DNA from 2 places in the Burkholderia ubonensis genome. Region 2 is predicted to be linked to the other one. Evidence: riboswitches for the same ligand, from Rfam matches in the RefSeq annotation. Region 2 holds a riboswitch; the other holds the start of a gene.
What was found. A riboswitch is a leader RNA that binds a small molecule or an ion and turns the genes downstream of it on or off. The one in region 2 is predicted to bind manganese.

Region 1 (7,900 bases), on a different replicon from region 2:
TGCCGTCGAGTCGCGCGGCGGTGCGTTCGTCGAGCTCGACTTCGAGCGTGCGTTCCGTCAGGCGGACGGACAGATCGTCCACGCGCGCGGTGAGCTGGTCGCGCACCATCACCTCGATCGTCGTGTCGTCCGGGAATCGCAGCAGCGAGAAGCAGTAGTCCTGCTCCGCGTCGAAGCAGTAGAGGTTCGCGAAGCTCTCGTCGTCGTCGACGTCGGCCGTCGCGGCGCCGAGCGTGGCGTGTAGTTCCATGATGTTTCTCTCGAGGTAGGGAAGCCGCTGCAGCGGCGCATGCGCGTCAATCCGGCGTCACGTGTCGCGCCTTCAGCCACAGCCCGAATTCGCGCATCGTTTCGACGACGGGGCGCAGCCGGTCGCCGTCCGCGCTCAGATCGTACTCGACCCGCACCGGCACTTCGGGATACACGGTGCGTCGCACGAGGCCGGCGTCTTCGAGCGCACGCAGGTCGAGCGTCAGCATCCGCTGCGAGATGCCCGGCATGTCGCGACGCAGATCGCTGAAGCGCTTCGGCCCATCGAGCAGATACGACACGAGCAGCAGCCGCCAGCGGCCGCCGAGCAGCCGCATCGATTCTTCCACGGAACATCCTGTCGCACTCGTTTTCATGCTGATGACTTTGCGTCGGTAACTTTTTTGTGACTACGGCACAAACGACTGCCTTCTTCTCAGCGCCGCGCCGATGCGAGATATTAGCGCCCGCGTCGCGGCGAATCGAGAGAGATACGAAACATTCACACAAGGAAACGCATGAAGCTCTATCACGCTCCCGGCAGCTGCTCGCAGGCGATCTGCATCGTGCTGCGCGAAGCGCAATTCGACGCGCAGATCGTCACGGTGGACGCGCGCCGGCATCGGTTCGACGATGGCCGCGACTATCGTGCCGTGAACGAACTCGGCTACGTGCCGCTGCTCGTGCTCGACGACGGCACCACGCTGCGCGAAGGCCCCGTGATCGCGCAGTATCTGGCCGACCGGCGCCCCGAAGCCGGACTCGCGCCGGCATACGGAACGCTCGCGCGCTACCGGCTGATGGAATGGCTGAACTTCCTCGGCACGGAGATCCACAAGGGGTTCATTCCGTTGCTGTACGCGGTACAGGCGGGCAAATACGTCGATCCGGTGCGCCGGAAGCTCGACAGCCGCTTTGCATGGATCGACCGGCAGCTCGACGGCCACACGTATCTGACGGGCGACACCTTCACGATCGCCGATGCGTATCTGTTCGCGCTGACCGGCTGGGGCAAGGCCGGCTGGCTGCGCTCGGTGTACGACGCGGACATCGACCTGAGCCGCCATGCGAACCTGCGCAGCTGGTACGAGCGTGTGCGGGCGCGGGCGGCCGTACAGCAGGTGCTGCAGGCCGACGGGCTGGCGAACGCCGCCTGACCGACGCGCGGGCCTCGGCGTGAATGGCGAGGCCCGCGCGCATTCAACGCGTGAGCGTCACGTACAGATAGCCGGCGTAGCCGGCGCCGTTCGCGAGCAGCGCCCAGATCGCGAGCCCGCGCGCCCGCGCATTGACGCGCAGCCACACTGCCGCCGCGAGCGTGATGACCACGCCGGTCAGCACTTCGGCGCGCGGCTCCCACGGCGTCAGCATGATGCCGATCGCCGGCAGCAGCGTGCCCTGGAACACCATCGCGCCGGTGATGTTGCCGAACGCGAGCGTGTCCTTCGAGCGGCGAATCCACAGCACGCTGTTGACCTTCTCCGGCAGCTCGGTCGCGATCGGCACGATGATCAGCGACAGCAGCAGCGGCGAGATGCCGAGCAGTTGCGACACGCCGTCGACGCCGTGAATGAAGCCCTTCGCGCCGCCGACCAGCAGCGCGACGCCGACGGCGAGCTGCAGCGCGATGGTCGCCAGATTGGTCGGCAGCCCGGTGCGCGACAGGAACATCGTGTGCGGCGCCTCGGTGCCGTGCCCGGCGTCGACGAGCTGCGTCGACGCGCGCAGCGTCATCACCACGTACATCACGTAGATGCCGACCAGCATCGCGCCGAGCATCGCGCGCACCGCCCAGACGTGATGCGGGACGAACATCGCGACCGTCGCGAGCGTGAACGCGGCGATGAAGTAGTTCAGGTCGCGCACGAAGCCGCTGCGCTCGGGTGCGATGGTGCCGGTCACGCCGCGCGAGCGGATCACGGCGAGCGTCATCAGGAAGGTGGTGAGCGTCGCGAGCATCAGCGGCGCGCCGAGAATCGCGCCGACGCCGATTTCCTCGTTCACCGCGGCGTTCGACGTGCCGCCGATCAGCGCGAGCAGCGGCACCGTCGTCTCGGGCAGCGCGGTGCCGACGGCCGCGAACAGCGAACCCGTCACGCCTTCGGAGATCTTCAGGCGTTCGCCGAGATGTTCGAGCGCATTGGTGAAGAGTTCGGCGGCGATCAGGATGACGATCAGCATGAACGCCAGTTCGACGAGCATCAACGTCATGCGGCACCTCCGCACGCGCGCGGGTTGGCGTTAGTGGGATGGCGGAAGCGGACGAAGCGCGACGGGAAAGGGACGAAGGACATGGGGGCTCCGTGGTCGGACGTTGACGAACCATGACGCATCTGCCGACGTCCGACCCGGAACGGCGCGATGCGTCGATGGTCTCGCCAAGCCGATTCGGCCGAACGCGCCACGGCCGCAAGCCGAGTATGTTGACGCGTTCGCTTTCCAGAGCGGAAAGCAGGCTACTCCCCAAAGACGAACGGCAGTCTAGCCGAGCCCGATGCTTTCGGCAAGCTGGTGCGGGCATGCGCTCGGGGCTGCATTCGGGCCTGCACGGCGGGCCGGCTGCCGACGAACGTGCGTACCGTATCGCGGAGCAAGCGCCGTGCCGCACATTACATCCATCTGTCGTTTGGTTACTAACAACTGTCATCGACCGCGGCTAAGCTTTCGGCACCCTCACAACCGGGTTTCCCGTCATGCGCTCGACACTTCGCCTGTTTGCGCCGCTCCTGCTGCTGCCCGCGCTCGCCGCGCCCGTCGTTGCCGCCACCGCCGCGCCCGTCAGCGCGACTTGCGGCGGCAGCGCGACGCCGATCGCCGAGATCCAGGGGCCGGGCGCGCCGTCGCCGCTCGCCGGCCAGAACGTCTCGATCGAGGCGGTCGTCACCGCCGATTTCGGCGGCGCCGACGGCTTCGGCGGCTTCTTCGTCCAGCAGGCCGATGCGCAGCGCCGCAACCAGCCGGGCGTCTCCGAGGGGCTGTTCGTCTATGCGCCGAAGGCGCGCGCGACGGCCGGCGATCTCGTCCACGTGACCGGCAAGGTCGAGGAGAAATACGGGCAGACGCAGCTCACGCTGTCGGGCGCCATCGCGGTGTGCGCGAACGGCCAGACGGTCACGCCGGCGACGCTCACGCTGCCGGTCGACGCCGCGACCGCGTTCGCCGCGTACGAAGGCATGCTCGTGCGGCTGCCGCAGACGCTGACCGTCACCGACAACTACGAGCTCGGCCGCTACGGCAGCGTGCTGCTCAGCAACGGCCGCCTGCGCACGCCGACGAGCGTCGTGCCGCCCGCGCAGGCGCGGTCGCAAATCGACGCGAACGCGCGCAACCGGCTGGTCCTCGACGACGGCTCGAACAAGCAGAACCCGGCGAGCGTCCCGTATCCGGCGCCCGGGCTTTCCGCCGCGAACACGCTGCGCGCCGGCTACACGGTGCGCGGCGTCGAAGGCGTGCTCGAGATGCGCTACGGCGCATGGCGCGTGCAGCCGGTGCCCGGCGCGGCCGCGCCGGCGTTCGACGCGCGCGCGAATCCGCGCACCGCGGCGCCCGCGCGCGATCGGCACGCGAACCTGCGCGTGGCTTCGTTCAATGTCCTCAATTATTTCAACGGCAACGGCCTCGGCGGCGGCTTCGACGATCCGGCCAACCGCGGCGCGAAAACCTATCAGGAGTTCGTGCGCCAGGACGCGAAGATCGTCAGCGCGCTGAAGGCGCTCGACGCCGACGTGATCGGCCTGATGGAGATCCAGAACAACGGCTACGGCGAACTGAGCGCGGTGCGCCAGCTCGCGGCGAAGCTCGGCAGCCGCTGGCGCGTGGTCGATCCGGGCGCGGCGCGCCTCGGCGGCGACGCGATCGCGGTCGCGCTGATCTACGACAGCCGCACGGTCGAACCGGTCGGCCGCGCGGCGACGCTCGCGATCGACGACAAGAACCGCCAGCCGCTCGCGCAGACGTTCCGGCGCGTCGGCGGCAAGCATGCGCTGACGGTCGTGGTCAATCATCTGAAATCGAAGAATTGCCCGGACGCGACGAGCGACGATCTCGACCAGGGCGACGGCCAGGGCTGCTGGAACGCGACGCGCACGCGCGCGGCGGCCAGGCTCGCCGACTGGCTCGCCGGCACGCCGACCGGCGCGTCGAGCCAGGGCGTGCTGCTGATCGGCGATTTCAACAGCTACACGCATGAAGACCCGATCCGCCTGCTCGAGTCGCGCGGCTACCGGAACCTCGTGTCGCGCTGGATCGGCGCGAATGCGTACAGCTACGTCTACAACGGCGAAGCGGGCTATCTCGATCACGCGCTCGCGTCGCTGCCGCTCGCGGCGCACGTGAAGGCCGTGCACGAGTGGCACATCAACGCGGACGAGCCGGTCGCGCTGCAGTACACGCTCGCGTACAAGAGCGCCGAGCAGCAACGGACCTGGTACGCGCCCGACGCGTACCGCTCGTCGGATCACGATCCGGTGCTGGTCGACATCGCGCTGCCGGGCCGCGCGCGCTGAGCGTGGGCGGCGGTGACGCCGCACATCGCCGCCATTTTCTCCGCTTCATGGGTCGCCCGCGTCATTCGCGGGCGATCCGCAATACGATGCGCCACGGTTCACGAGAATATCGGTTCATTCAGCCGCGTCGCCGATGCCGCGTCGCTCGCGATGCGATTCCGTCATCGTGTAAATAATTCCACTCGCCAACCTGAAACCGATTTGAATCGGTATTTTATGGGCGGTCGCGGATTCAAATCAGCGCGCCATTCGAATCGGTTTTAAATAATAAAAACGAAAGAGACGATTTGCCGATCTGAAAGCATTCGCCGCGCGATGCGTCGTTTCGTAGAACGCCGTGCGACAAGGGTGACGGCGCTCGCGTCGAATACGAAACGGCTCTCCTGCCGCTGCCCACGCGGGCCTGCGCCGCGGTCTTTCAAATCCCGGACACTGACGGCCGTTTGCATCATCGGCGATTTTTTAATATCCGAATGATCTTTGACAACGCGGCGCAGCACCGCCTATTTTTGTGGTGTCGTAAAACCGCGTAATAAAAAAGTATTCAAAACTGCAAGGGGGCGGCGTCTCGGCATCATTCTCCGCCAGCAGTGTGCTGTGTCCGTAGCGAATTCGGTCTCTCGAAGAAGTCCAATCCCCAACCGCCGTCTGCCGACCGTGCAACGCGAGTGGCGGGTGCGCCTGTGCGTTCGTTGCCGGCGACGACGGCCTGTGTGAAGCGGTATCCAACCCGACACAAAGGACAGAGATGAAACCAGACAGCAGCAGTACCCGCAGTCGCGCCATACGCCGCGCCCGGCTGGCCGCGCTAGGCGCATTGACCGTCGCGACGCTCGTGCTGGCGGGCTGCGGCGGCGACGATTCGTCGTCGGTCGGCGCATCGAGCCTCGCGCAGGCGGCCGCGAGCCGGCAGGCCGCCGCGCAGCAGGCGAGCAGCGATGCGACGCCGGCGGCGAACCAGCCGTACGTCGACCCGGTCGCCTATTCGATGAACGCGACCGACGGCCTCGCGCCCGCGCAAGTCGCGGAGAAGGCGGCCGTGATGCACTACCAGTGGAAGTCCGGCGGCACCACGATCGACTACACGACGACCACCGGCCACCTGACCGCGCAGGACGCGAACGGCAACGCGGAAGCGTCGATGTCGTACGTCGCGTACACCGCGCCCAGCACGAACGGCAAGCCGCGGCCCGTCACGTTCGTCTATAACGGCGGGCCCGGCTCGTCGTCGATCTGGCTGCGGCTCGGCTCGTTCGCGCCCACGCGCGTCGCGACGCCCGACCCGCTGTTCGGCAGCAACTGGCCGAACTATCCGCTCGTCGACAACGCGGAGAGCCTGATCGACACGACCGACCTGGTGTTCATCGATCCGCCCGGAACCGGGCTGTCCGAAGCCGTGTTGCCGAACACGAACCAGAAGTACTGGAGCTCGGACGCGGACGTCAACATCATGCGCGACTTCATCCAGCGCTACCTGAACGTGAACGGCCGCAGCGCGTCGCCGCTCTACCTGTACGGCGAGTCGTACGGCACGCCGCGCACCGACATGCTGGCGCTCGCGCTCGAATCGGCCGGCGTGCACCTGACGGGCATCGTGCTGCAGTCGGCGATCCTCAACTACTTCGCCGATGCGGTGGAAGCGGTCGCGATCACGCAGTCGACCGAAGGGCTGCTGCTCGACACCGATACCGTGGCCGGTTACCTGCCCGGCTACGCGGCCGTCGCCGAATACTTCAACCAGGTGTCGCCGGCGCCGGTGAATCCGTATCTGTATGCGTTGCAGACGGAGCTGTTCACCACGCTGATCTACAACCAGCTGCAGCGGTATTCGCAGTCGTGGGTGCTCAGCCAGCTCGGCATTCCGGATGCGCTCGGCACACCGGTGTTCCCGAGCGATGCGACGCTCAAGCTGTGGTCGATCCCGTCGAGCCTCACGATGCAGGCGCTGCGCGGCTACTTCAACGCGAATCCGTTCGGCACGAGCCTGCTGCCCGGCACGACGATCGGCCGCTACGACGGACGCGTGTCGTTGCCGAATTCCGATCCGCGCTTGCAGACCGACGGCGATCCGTCGGACATCCTGATCTCGCAGTCGTTCACGAACGCGCTCGCGACGCAGATGCCCGATTACCTCGGCTATACCGCGCCGAACGCGACCTACCTGCCGCTGAACGACAACATCATCCAGGTGTGGGACTTCTCGCACGACGGCCAGCCGATGCCCGACACGATCCCCGATCTGCTCGGCGCGCTGCAGCTCAACCCGAAGCTGCAGGTGCTCGCGGAGAACGGCCTGCACGATCTGGCGACGCCGTTCTTCAACACCGAGAAGCAGCTCGCTCGTCTGCAGACGGTGAAGGGTTTGAATCCGAAGCTGCAGGTGAATTTCTTCCAGGGCGGCCACATGACGTATCTCGACGACGTCGCGCGCCCGCAGATGAAGCGCGATCTGATGATCTTCTATCAGGGCCGGCGGATTCCGACCGCGCTGACGCTGCATACGCTGCCGCCGCCGTGGCCGGACGAGAACCCGGCCGGCACGCCGACCGGCAGCGCCCCGGGCGCGAGCGCCGCGACCACGGTGGCCGCGGCGCCGTAAGCGCCGGACCCGTTGCGAACGAGGAACCTTCTATTCATCCATCGAATGCGAGTGATCATGTCTCCAATCAATTTGATGCGACGTATGGCTGCGGTGATCGTCGTCGGCGCCGTGACGAGCGGTGCGTATGCGCTGCCGCCGCAGGCGGTCGCGCCGGTGAAGCTGCCGCCCGGCGCGCACGGCGTCGACGGCCCGTTCTTTCCGTCGACGCGCGCGGCGCCGGTGTTGCCTTCGACCGGCGCGACGCTGCAGCAACAGGCACAGCAGCGCGTCGACGCGCGGCTCGGCGGCAACACGGTGCTGAGCAACGGCGCGGCGGTGACGAAGGCGCAGGCGCAGAGCAGCGGGCTCGGCTTCGTCGCGAAGCACTTCGACGAGATCGACGCCAAGCATACCGGCCGCGTGACGATGAGCGACGTGCGGCAGTTCATCCAGCAGCGGCAGGTGCAGGCGCAGCAGGAGCAGCAGGACGACGAGTGACCGCGTAGCGGTCTTGCGCGGGCGCAGCGCGACGGTCGGTGCCGGGACGGCATCGGCCGGCCGTGGC
Region 2 (7,900 bases):
ACACCGAGCTGTTCTTCGACCCGCAGACGCACACCGAGCGCGGCGTGCCGATCGAAACGGTCGTCGCGGGGATCGAGCGCGCGCTCGCCGACGCGGAGCAGCGCGGCCTGTCGAGCCGGCTGATCATGTGCTTCCTGCGCCATCTGTCCGAAGAGGATGCGCTCGCGACGTTCGACGCCGCGCTGCCGCTCTTCGAGCAGTACAAGCATCGCCTGATCGGCGTCGGCCTCGACTCGTCCGAGCGCGGCAACCCGCCGTCGAAGTTCGCGCGGGTGTTCGAGAAGGCGCGCGCGCTCGGCCTGAAGCTCGTCGCGCACGCGGGCGAGGAAGGCCCGCCCGCATATGTGCATGAAGCGCTCGACCTGCTGAAGGTCGACCGGATCGACCACGGCGTGCGCAGCATCGAGGATGCGGCGCTCGTCGAGCGTCTCGCCCGATCGCGAATGGCGCTCACCGTCTGCCCGCTGTCGAACCTGAAGCTGTGCGTGTTCGACGACATGGCGAAGCACACGCTGAAGGCGCTGCTCGACCAGGGCGTCGCGGTGACGATCAATTCCGACGATCCGGCCTACTTCGGCGGCTACGTCAACGACAACTATTTCGCGACCGTCGAAGGGCTGCGCCTGACGGACGCGGAAGTCCACACCGTGATCCGCAACGGCTTCGAGGCGTCGTTCGTCGACGCCGCGCAGCGCGACGCGCTGACCGCGCGCCTCGACGCGTACTGGCACGCCGCCTGACGATGCGGCCGACGAATGCGGACCGCCGCGGTCACGGCGACAGACCTTGAGGATGAGGAACGCTTTTCCGATTGATATCCGAGACGGCGCGGGCCGTCGCAACCCGCCCCGCGCCGCCGCTCGCACCACGCTGATCGTTTTTTCCACGCAGGACCATTCGTCATGACGCAAACCGCTTTCCGCGCCCGGCTGCTGACCTTCAGCGGCGACCCGGCGCAATCCGCCCAGGCCGTGCACTACGAGACCGACGGCCTTCTGATCGTCGACGACGGCAAGGTCGTCGCGGCCGGCCCGCACGCGCGGCTCGCCGCGACGCTGCCGCCCGACGCGCTCGTGCACGACCTGCGCGACAAGCTGATCGTGCCCGGCTTCATCGACACGCACATCCACTATCCGCAGACGGACATGATCGCATCGCCGGCGCCCGGCCTGCTGCCGTGGCTCGACAAGTACACGTTCCCGACCGAGCGGCAGTTCGGCGACGCCGACCATGCGCGCGAGGTCGCGGAATTCTTCGTCGACGAGCTGCTCGCGTGCGGCACGACGAGCGCGCTCGTCTACTGCACGGTGCACAAGCAGTCGGCGGACGCGCTGTTCACGGTGAGCGACGCGCGCGACCTGCGGATGATCGCGGGCAAGGTGCTGATGGACCGCAACTGCCCCGAATTCCTGCGCGATACCGCGCAATCGGGGTACGACGACAGCGCGGAGCTGATCGGCCGCTGGCACGGCCGCGGCCGCCAGATGTACGCGCTCACGCCGCGCTTCGCGCCGACGTCGACCGACGCGCAGCTCGAAGCGTGCGCCGAACTCGCGCGCCGCCATCCGGACGTGTTCGTGCAGAGCCACGTCGCCGAGAACGTCGACGAGGTGAAATGGGCGGCCGAGCTGTTCCCCGGCCACCGCAGCTACCTCGACATCTACGATCATTACGGGCTGCTGCGCCGCCGCGCGGTGTACGGCCACTGCATCCATCTCGACGACGAGGACCGCCGCCGGATGGCCGAGACGGGCACCGTGGTCGCGCACTGCCCGACGTCGAACTTCTTCCTCGGCAGCGGCCTGTTCGACTTCGACAAGGCGGGCGAATACGGCGTGCCGGTCGCGCTCGCGACCGACGTCGGCGGCGGCACGTCGTTCTCGATGCTGCAGACGATGAACGAGGCGCACAAGGTCGCGCGGCTGTCCGGGCATCACCTGAGCGCCACGCGGATGTTCTGGCTCGCGACCGCGGGCGCCGCGCAGGCGCTCGACCTCGCGGACACGGTCGGCACGCTCGCGCCGCGCACCGAGGCGGACTTCGTCGTGCTCGATCCGCAGGCGACGCCGCTGCTCGCGCGCCGCACGCAGCGCGCGGAATCGCTCGAGGAGCTGCTGTTCGCGTTCGCGCTGCTCGGCGACGACCGGGCCGTGTACCGTACTTACGCGGCCGGCCGCTGCGTGCACGAGCGCGGCACCGCGCGCCGCGCCGCCTGACCGAACGCCGGCGCGCGTCGCGCGATGCGGTGTCCGAACCGCTTTTGCGCGCGGCGCGCACCGTGCTAGAATCCGCTCCTCATTGGGGAGTAGCCGCTCCGCTCGATGTCCCGCGCCACCGGCGCGCATCGTGACGGAGGCGTCCGTCAACAGACTTGGCCGTTCGGCCATGGCGGGCGCAGCCACCGAAGGCCTGGCGAGACCGATGGTTCACAGTGCGCCGCATCAGGGCCCGGCGCGCCGTGGATCGTCGCTCGCACGCATAACGACAGGCCCGTGGAACCCCCCGTACGTGACCCAAGCCTTCCTGATCTCCACCGGCGCCGTCGCCCTCGCAGAAATCGGCGACAAGACGCAACTGCTTTCCCTCGTGCTCGCCGCGCGCTACCGCAAGCCCGTTCCGATCATTCTCGGCGTGCTGGTCGCGACGCTCGTCAACCACGGATTCGCGGGCGCGCTCGGCGAATGGCTCGGCGCGCTCGTCACGCCGTCGATCATGCGCTGGGCGCTCGCGTTCTCGTTCATCGGGATGGGGCTGTGGATCCTGGTGCCGGACAAGCTCGACGCCGACGAAGCCAACGCGAACCGCTCGCGGCTCGGCGTGTTCGGCGCGACCCTGGTCGCGTTCTTCCTCGCCGAAATGGGCGACAAGACCCAGATCGCGACCGTCGCGCTCGCCGCGCGCTTCCAGGATTACATCGGCGTCGTCGCCGGCACGACGTTCGGGATGATGCTCGCGAACGTGCCGGCGATCCTGCTCGGCGACCGCTTTGCGCACCGCCTGCCGACGAAGGTCGTGCACGGCATCGCGGCCGTGCTGTTCGTCGTGCTCGGCGTGCTCGCGCTGTTCGGCGTCGGGGCATGACCCGCGCGGCGCCGTGGCCGGCCGGCGGCCGCGACGCCACAACCGCCGCTACTTGACCGCCGCCGCGCCCGACGCCGGCGCGGCCGACACCGCGCGCTCGTTGGCCGCCGGCGCGGCCGGCCCGCCCTTCTTGTCGACCGGCAGCCGCACCGTCCTGACCGCGCCGTTGCCGAGCGGGAAATCGGCGAGCGCGCTGCGCGCGAGGAACGGCATCGCATACAGCAGCACCCCGTTGTCGCCGGTCGTGCGCGCGGTCACGTTATAGACTTCCTTGCCCGTCGCGCGCTCGGTGATGCGGATGCCGAGCGTGTAGTCGAACACCTGGTAAGTCTGGTTCACGTAGCCGGCCGGGAACGGCCCCCAGGGCCCCCACGGGCCCCACGGCCCGCGCCGCCAGTACGGCCCCGGGAACCAGGGGTCGTAATAGACCGGCGTCGGCACCGCCACCAGGTCGCTGCCGACGCCGTAGGTCAGCCCGACCAGGTAGCGGGCGCTCGCCTGCGGCACCTGGCGGAACGCATACGAGGACAGCTCGCCGGCAACGATCGGCTCGTAGGTCGACTGCTCGATGCTGTTCTTCTGCGCGTCGCTGCGCGTGAAGGCATAGGTGCGTGTCGCGTCGCTGCCGCTCCAGTCGGAGAAGGCCGTGACCTGCGTCGTCACGTAGCTGGTGCAGCCCGCCAGCAGCGCCACGCACAGCGCCGCCGCCCAACCCGCACCGCGAAAAATCCGTTCGCATCTCATGATCGTCCTCGTCAATCCGTCACCCGCCCGTCGCGTCGCGCGAAACGGTCGGGATGCCGATAATACGCGGACTGTCCGAAACGGTAAAAAGTTCGCACGGCACGCAAACTCAAGCCTTTGTACAATGGGCCGATTCGCCGGGCCCGCGCCGCGCGCCCGATCCCGATTCCACCGACCTCGACGACCATGTCCGACAACGCCTCCTCCACCGTGATCCGCCGCGCCGACTACACGCCGCCGGCGTTCCTCATCGATTCCGTCGCGCTCGAATTCGACCTCGCGCCGGCCCGCACGATCGTCAGGAACACGATGCGCGTGCGCCGCAATCCCGACGCCGCGCCCGCCCCGCACCTGGAGCTGATGGGCGAAGCGCTCGAATTCGTCGGCGCATCGCTCGACGGTGCGCCGCATGCGGCCGTGCGCGCGCACGAGCGCGGGCTGACCATCGAGAACGTGCCCGACGCGTTCGAGCTGACGCTCGACAGCGCCTGCGCACCCGACCAGAACACGACGCTGTCGGGCCTGTACGTGTCGAGCGGCAACTTCTTCACGCAGTGCGAGGCCGAGGGCTTCCGCCGCATCACCTATTTCCTGGACCGTCCCGACGTGATGGCGTCGTACACGGTGACGCTGCGCGCGGACAAGGCCGCGTACCCGGTGCTGCTGTCGAACGGCAACCTGGTCGATTCCGGCGAGTTGCCCGACGGCCGCCACTTCGCGAAGTGGGAAGACCCGTTCAGGAAGCCGAGCTACCTGTTCGCGCTCGTCGCGGGCAAGCTCGTCGCGATCGAGGAAAAGATCACGACCGGCTCCGGCAAAGAGAAGCTGCTGCAGGTGTGGGTCGAGCCGCAAGACCTCGACAAGACCCGTCACGCGATGGATTCGCTGATCCACTCGATCCGCTGGGACGAGCAGCGCTTCGGCCTCGAGCTCGATCTCGACCGCTTCATGATCGTCGCGGTCGGCGACTTCAACATGGGCGCGATGGAAAACAAGGGGCTCAACATCTTCAACACGAAGTACGTGCTGGCGAATCCCGAAACGGCGACCGACACCGATTTCGCGAACATCGAGTCGGTGGTCGGCCACGAGTATTTCCATAACTGGACCGGCAACCGCGTGACCTGCCGCGACTGGTTCCAGCTGAGCCTGAAGGAAGGCCTGACGGTGTTCCGCGACCAGGAATTCTCGGCCGACATGGCTGCGGGCGACGACGCGAACTCGGCGGCCCGCGCGGTCAAGCGCATCGAGGACGTGCGCGTGCTGCGCCAGCTGCAGTTCGCCGAGGACGCGGGCCCGATGGCGCATCCGGTGCGCCCGGAAAGCTACGTCGAGATCAACAACTTCTACACGATGACCGTCTACGAGAAAGGCTCGGAAGTCGTGCGGATGTACCAGACGCTGTTCGGCCGCGACGGCTTCCGCAAGGGGATGGACCTGTACTTCAAGCGCCACGACGGCCACGCGGTCACCTGCGACGATTTCCGCCACGCGATGGCGGACGCGAACGGCCGCGACCTCGCGCAGTTCGAGCGCTGGTACAGCCACGCCGGCACGCCGCGCGTGACGGTGAAGACCGCGTATGACGCGGCCGCGCGCCGCTACACGCTGACCCTCGCGCAGGGCTTCGGCGACGCATCGCCCGCCGCGCGCGAAACGCAGAAGGGTCCGCTCCTGATTCCGTTCGCGATCGGCCTGATCGGCCGCGACGGCCGCGACCTGCCGCTGCGCCTCGACGGCGAGACGGCCGCCGCCGGCACGACGCGCGTGCTCGAATTCACCGACGCCGAACAGACCTTCACGTTCGTCGACGTGCCGGACGAGCCGCTGCCGTCGCTGCTGCGCAACTTCTCCGCGCCGGTGATCGTCGAGTACGACTACAGCGACGACGACCTCGCGTTCCTGCTCGCGCACGACAGCGATCCGTTCAACCGCTGGGAAGCGGGCCAGCGCCTCGCGACCCGCGCGCTGCTGACGCTCGCCGCGTGCGCAGCCGCAAACGAGCCGCTCGCGCTCGGCGAGAATTTCGTCGCAGCGTTCCGCCGCGTGCTGACCGACGACGCGCTGTCGCCCGCGTTCCGCGAGCTCGCGCTGACGCTGCCGTCCGAAACCTACCTCGCCGACCAGATGGCCGAGTCCGATCCGGCCGCCGTGCATCGCGCGCGCCAGTTCGTGCGCCGCCAGCTCGCGACTGCGCTGCGCGCGGACTGGCTCGCCGCATACGACGGCCAGCAGACGCCGGGCGCCTATGAACCGACGCCGGACGCCTCCGGCCGCCGCGCGCTGAAGAATCTCGCGCTCGCCTACCTCGCCGAGCTGGAAGACCCGGCCGACGCGGTGCGCATCGCGAGCGCGCAATACGACGCGTCGAACAACATGACCGATCGCGCGGCCGCGCTGGGCGCGCTGCTGTCGGCCGCCGCGGCGGGCGCGAACGAACCGGCCGAGCGCGCGCTCGCCGACTTCTACCGGCGCTTCGAAAAGGAAGCGCTGGTGATCGACAAGTGGTTCGCGATGCAGGCGGCGCAACGCGGCACGCCCGCGCACCCGACGCTCGACAAGGTACGCAAGCTGCTCGCGCATCCGGCGTTCAACCTGAAGAACCCGAACCGCGCCCGCTCGCTGATCTTCAGCTTCTGCGCGGCGAACCCCGCGCAGTTCCACGCGGCGGACGGCTCGGGCTACGCGTTCTGGGCCGAGCAGGTGCTGGCGCTCGACGCGATCAATCCGCAGGTCGCCGCGCGCCTCGCACGCTCGCTCGAACTGTGGCGCCGCTTCACGCCCGCGCTGCGCGAGCGGATGAAGGCCGCGCTCGAGCAGGTCGCCGCCGGCGCCAAGTCGCGCGACGTGCGCGAGATCGTCGAGAAGGCGCTCGCATAACGCGCGCGACGCATCGCCTGCCGCTGCGACCAAGCCGGCGCCGCTCGATGCGGCGCCGGCTTTTTTTTGTCGGCTCCACACCGGCCAGGCTCGGGCGGGGCCGCCGCACGGGCGCGTCGCGTCCATGTAACCGGACGAAAAAAGGCGGCGGCGCGACGGGCGTGCCGGGTAAAATTGACGCAATTCAAGGATTCATTTGGCCTCTCGGAGTCTGTCATGTCCATTGCCCGCCGCACCACGCTGTCCAAGTTTCTGATCGAACAGCAGCGTGAGACCAACAACCTCCCCGCCGACCTCCGCCTCCTGATCGAAGTCGTCGCCCGCGCATGCAAGGCGATCAGCTACAACGTGCAGAAGGGCGCGCTCGGCGAAGCGCTCGGCACCGCCGGCAGCGAGAACGTCCAGGGCGAGGTGCAGAAGAAGCTCGACATCCTGTCCAACGAAATCCTGCTCGACGCCAACGAATGGGGCGGCAACCTCGCCGCGATGGCGTCCGAGGAAATGGAAACGTTCTTCCCGATCCCGTCGAACTACCCGCGCGGCGAATACCTGCTGGTGTTCGATCCGCTCGACGGCTCGTCGAACATCGACGTGAACGTATCGATCGGCACGATCTTCTCGGTGCTGCGTTGCCCGGACGGCCAGCAGGCGACCGAGCAGTCGTTCCTGCAGCCCGGCACGCAGCAGGTCGCGGCCGGCTACGCGGTATACGGCCCGCAGACGGTATTCGTGCTGACGACCGGCAACGGTGTGAACTGCTTCACGCTCGATCGCGAAGTCGGCTCGTGGGTGCTCACGCAGAGCAACATGCAGATCCCTGCAGAGACGCGCGAATACGCGATCAACGCATCGAACGCGCGCCACTGGTATGACCCGGTGAAGCGCTACATCGACGAACTGAACGCCGGCAAGGACGGCCCGCGCGGCGACAACTTCAACATGCGCTGGATCGCCTCGATGGTCGCCGACGTGCACCGGATCCTGAACCGCGGCGGCATCTTCATGTACCCGGCCGACAAGCGCACGCCGGACCGCCCGGGCAAGCTGCGCCTGATGTACGAAGCGAACCCGATGTCGTTCATCGTCGAACAGGCCGGCGGCGCCGCGACGACGGGCACGCAGCGCATCATGGAAGTGCAGCCCACCGGCCTGCACCAGCGCGTGCCGGTGTTCCTCGGCTCGAAGAACGAAGTCG

Region 1: linked by a shared signal. The riboswitch ahead of WJ35_RS20780 (sodium:calcium antiporter) and the one ahead of WJ35_RS07060 (TMEM165/GDT1 family protein) in region 2 are both predicted to bind manganese.

The regions. Positions count from the first base shown of each region.
Region 1 covers NZ_CP013422.1:165,718-173,617, forward strand. Annotated here, with positions in the region: gene WJ35_RS20765 (hypothetical protein) at 1-250, opposite strand, end outside; gene WJ35_RS20770 (winged helix-turn-helix transcriptional regulator) at 297-626, opposite strand; gene WJ35_RS20775 (glutathione S-transferase C-terminal domain-containing protein) at 768-1,406, shown strand; gene WJ35_RS20780 (sodium:calcium antiporter) at 1,450-2,460, opposite strand; yybP-ykoY riboswitch at 2,591-2,726, opposite strand; gene WJ35_RS20785 (ExeM/NucH family extracellular endonuclease) at 2,943-4,754, shown strand; gene WJ35_RS20790 (S10 family serine carboxypeptidase-like protein) at 5,503-7,353, shown strand; gene WJ35_RS20795 (hypothetical protein) at 7,399-7,833, shown strand.
Region 2 covers NZ_CP013420.1:1,562,212-1,570,111, forward strand. Annotated here, with positions in the region: gene WJ35_RS07050 (adenosine deaminase) at 1-740, shown strand, start outside; gene guaD (guanine deaminase) at 903-2,216, shown strand; yybP-ykoY riboswitch at 2,289-2,427, shown strand; gene WJ35_RS07060 (TMEM165/GDT1 family protein) at 2,509-3,081, shown strand; gene WJ35_RS07065 (DUF4136 domain-containing protein) at 3,130-3,825, opposite strand; gene pepN (aminopeptidase N) at 4,012-6,705, shown strand; gene WJ35_RS07075 (class 1 fructose-bisphosphatase) at 6,922-7,900, shown strand, end outside.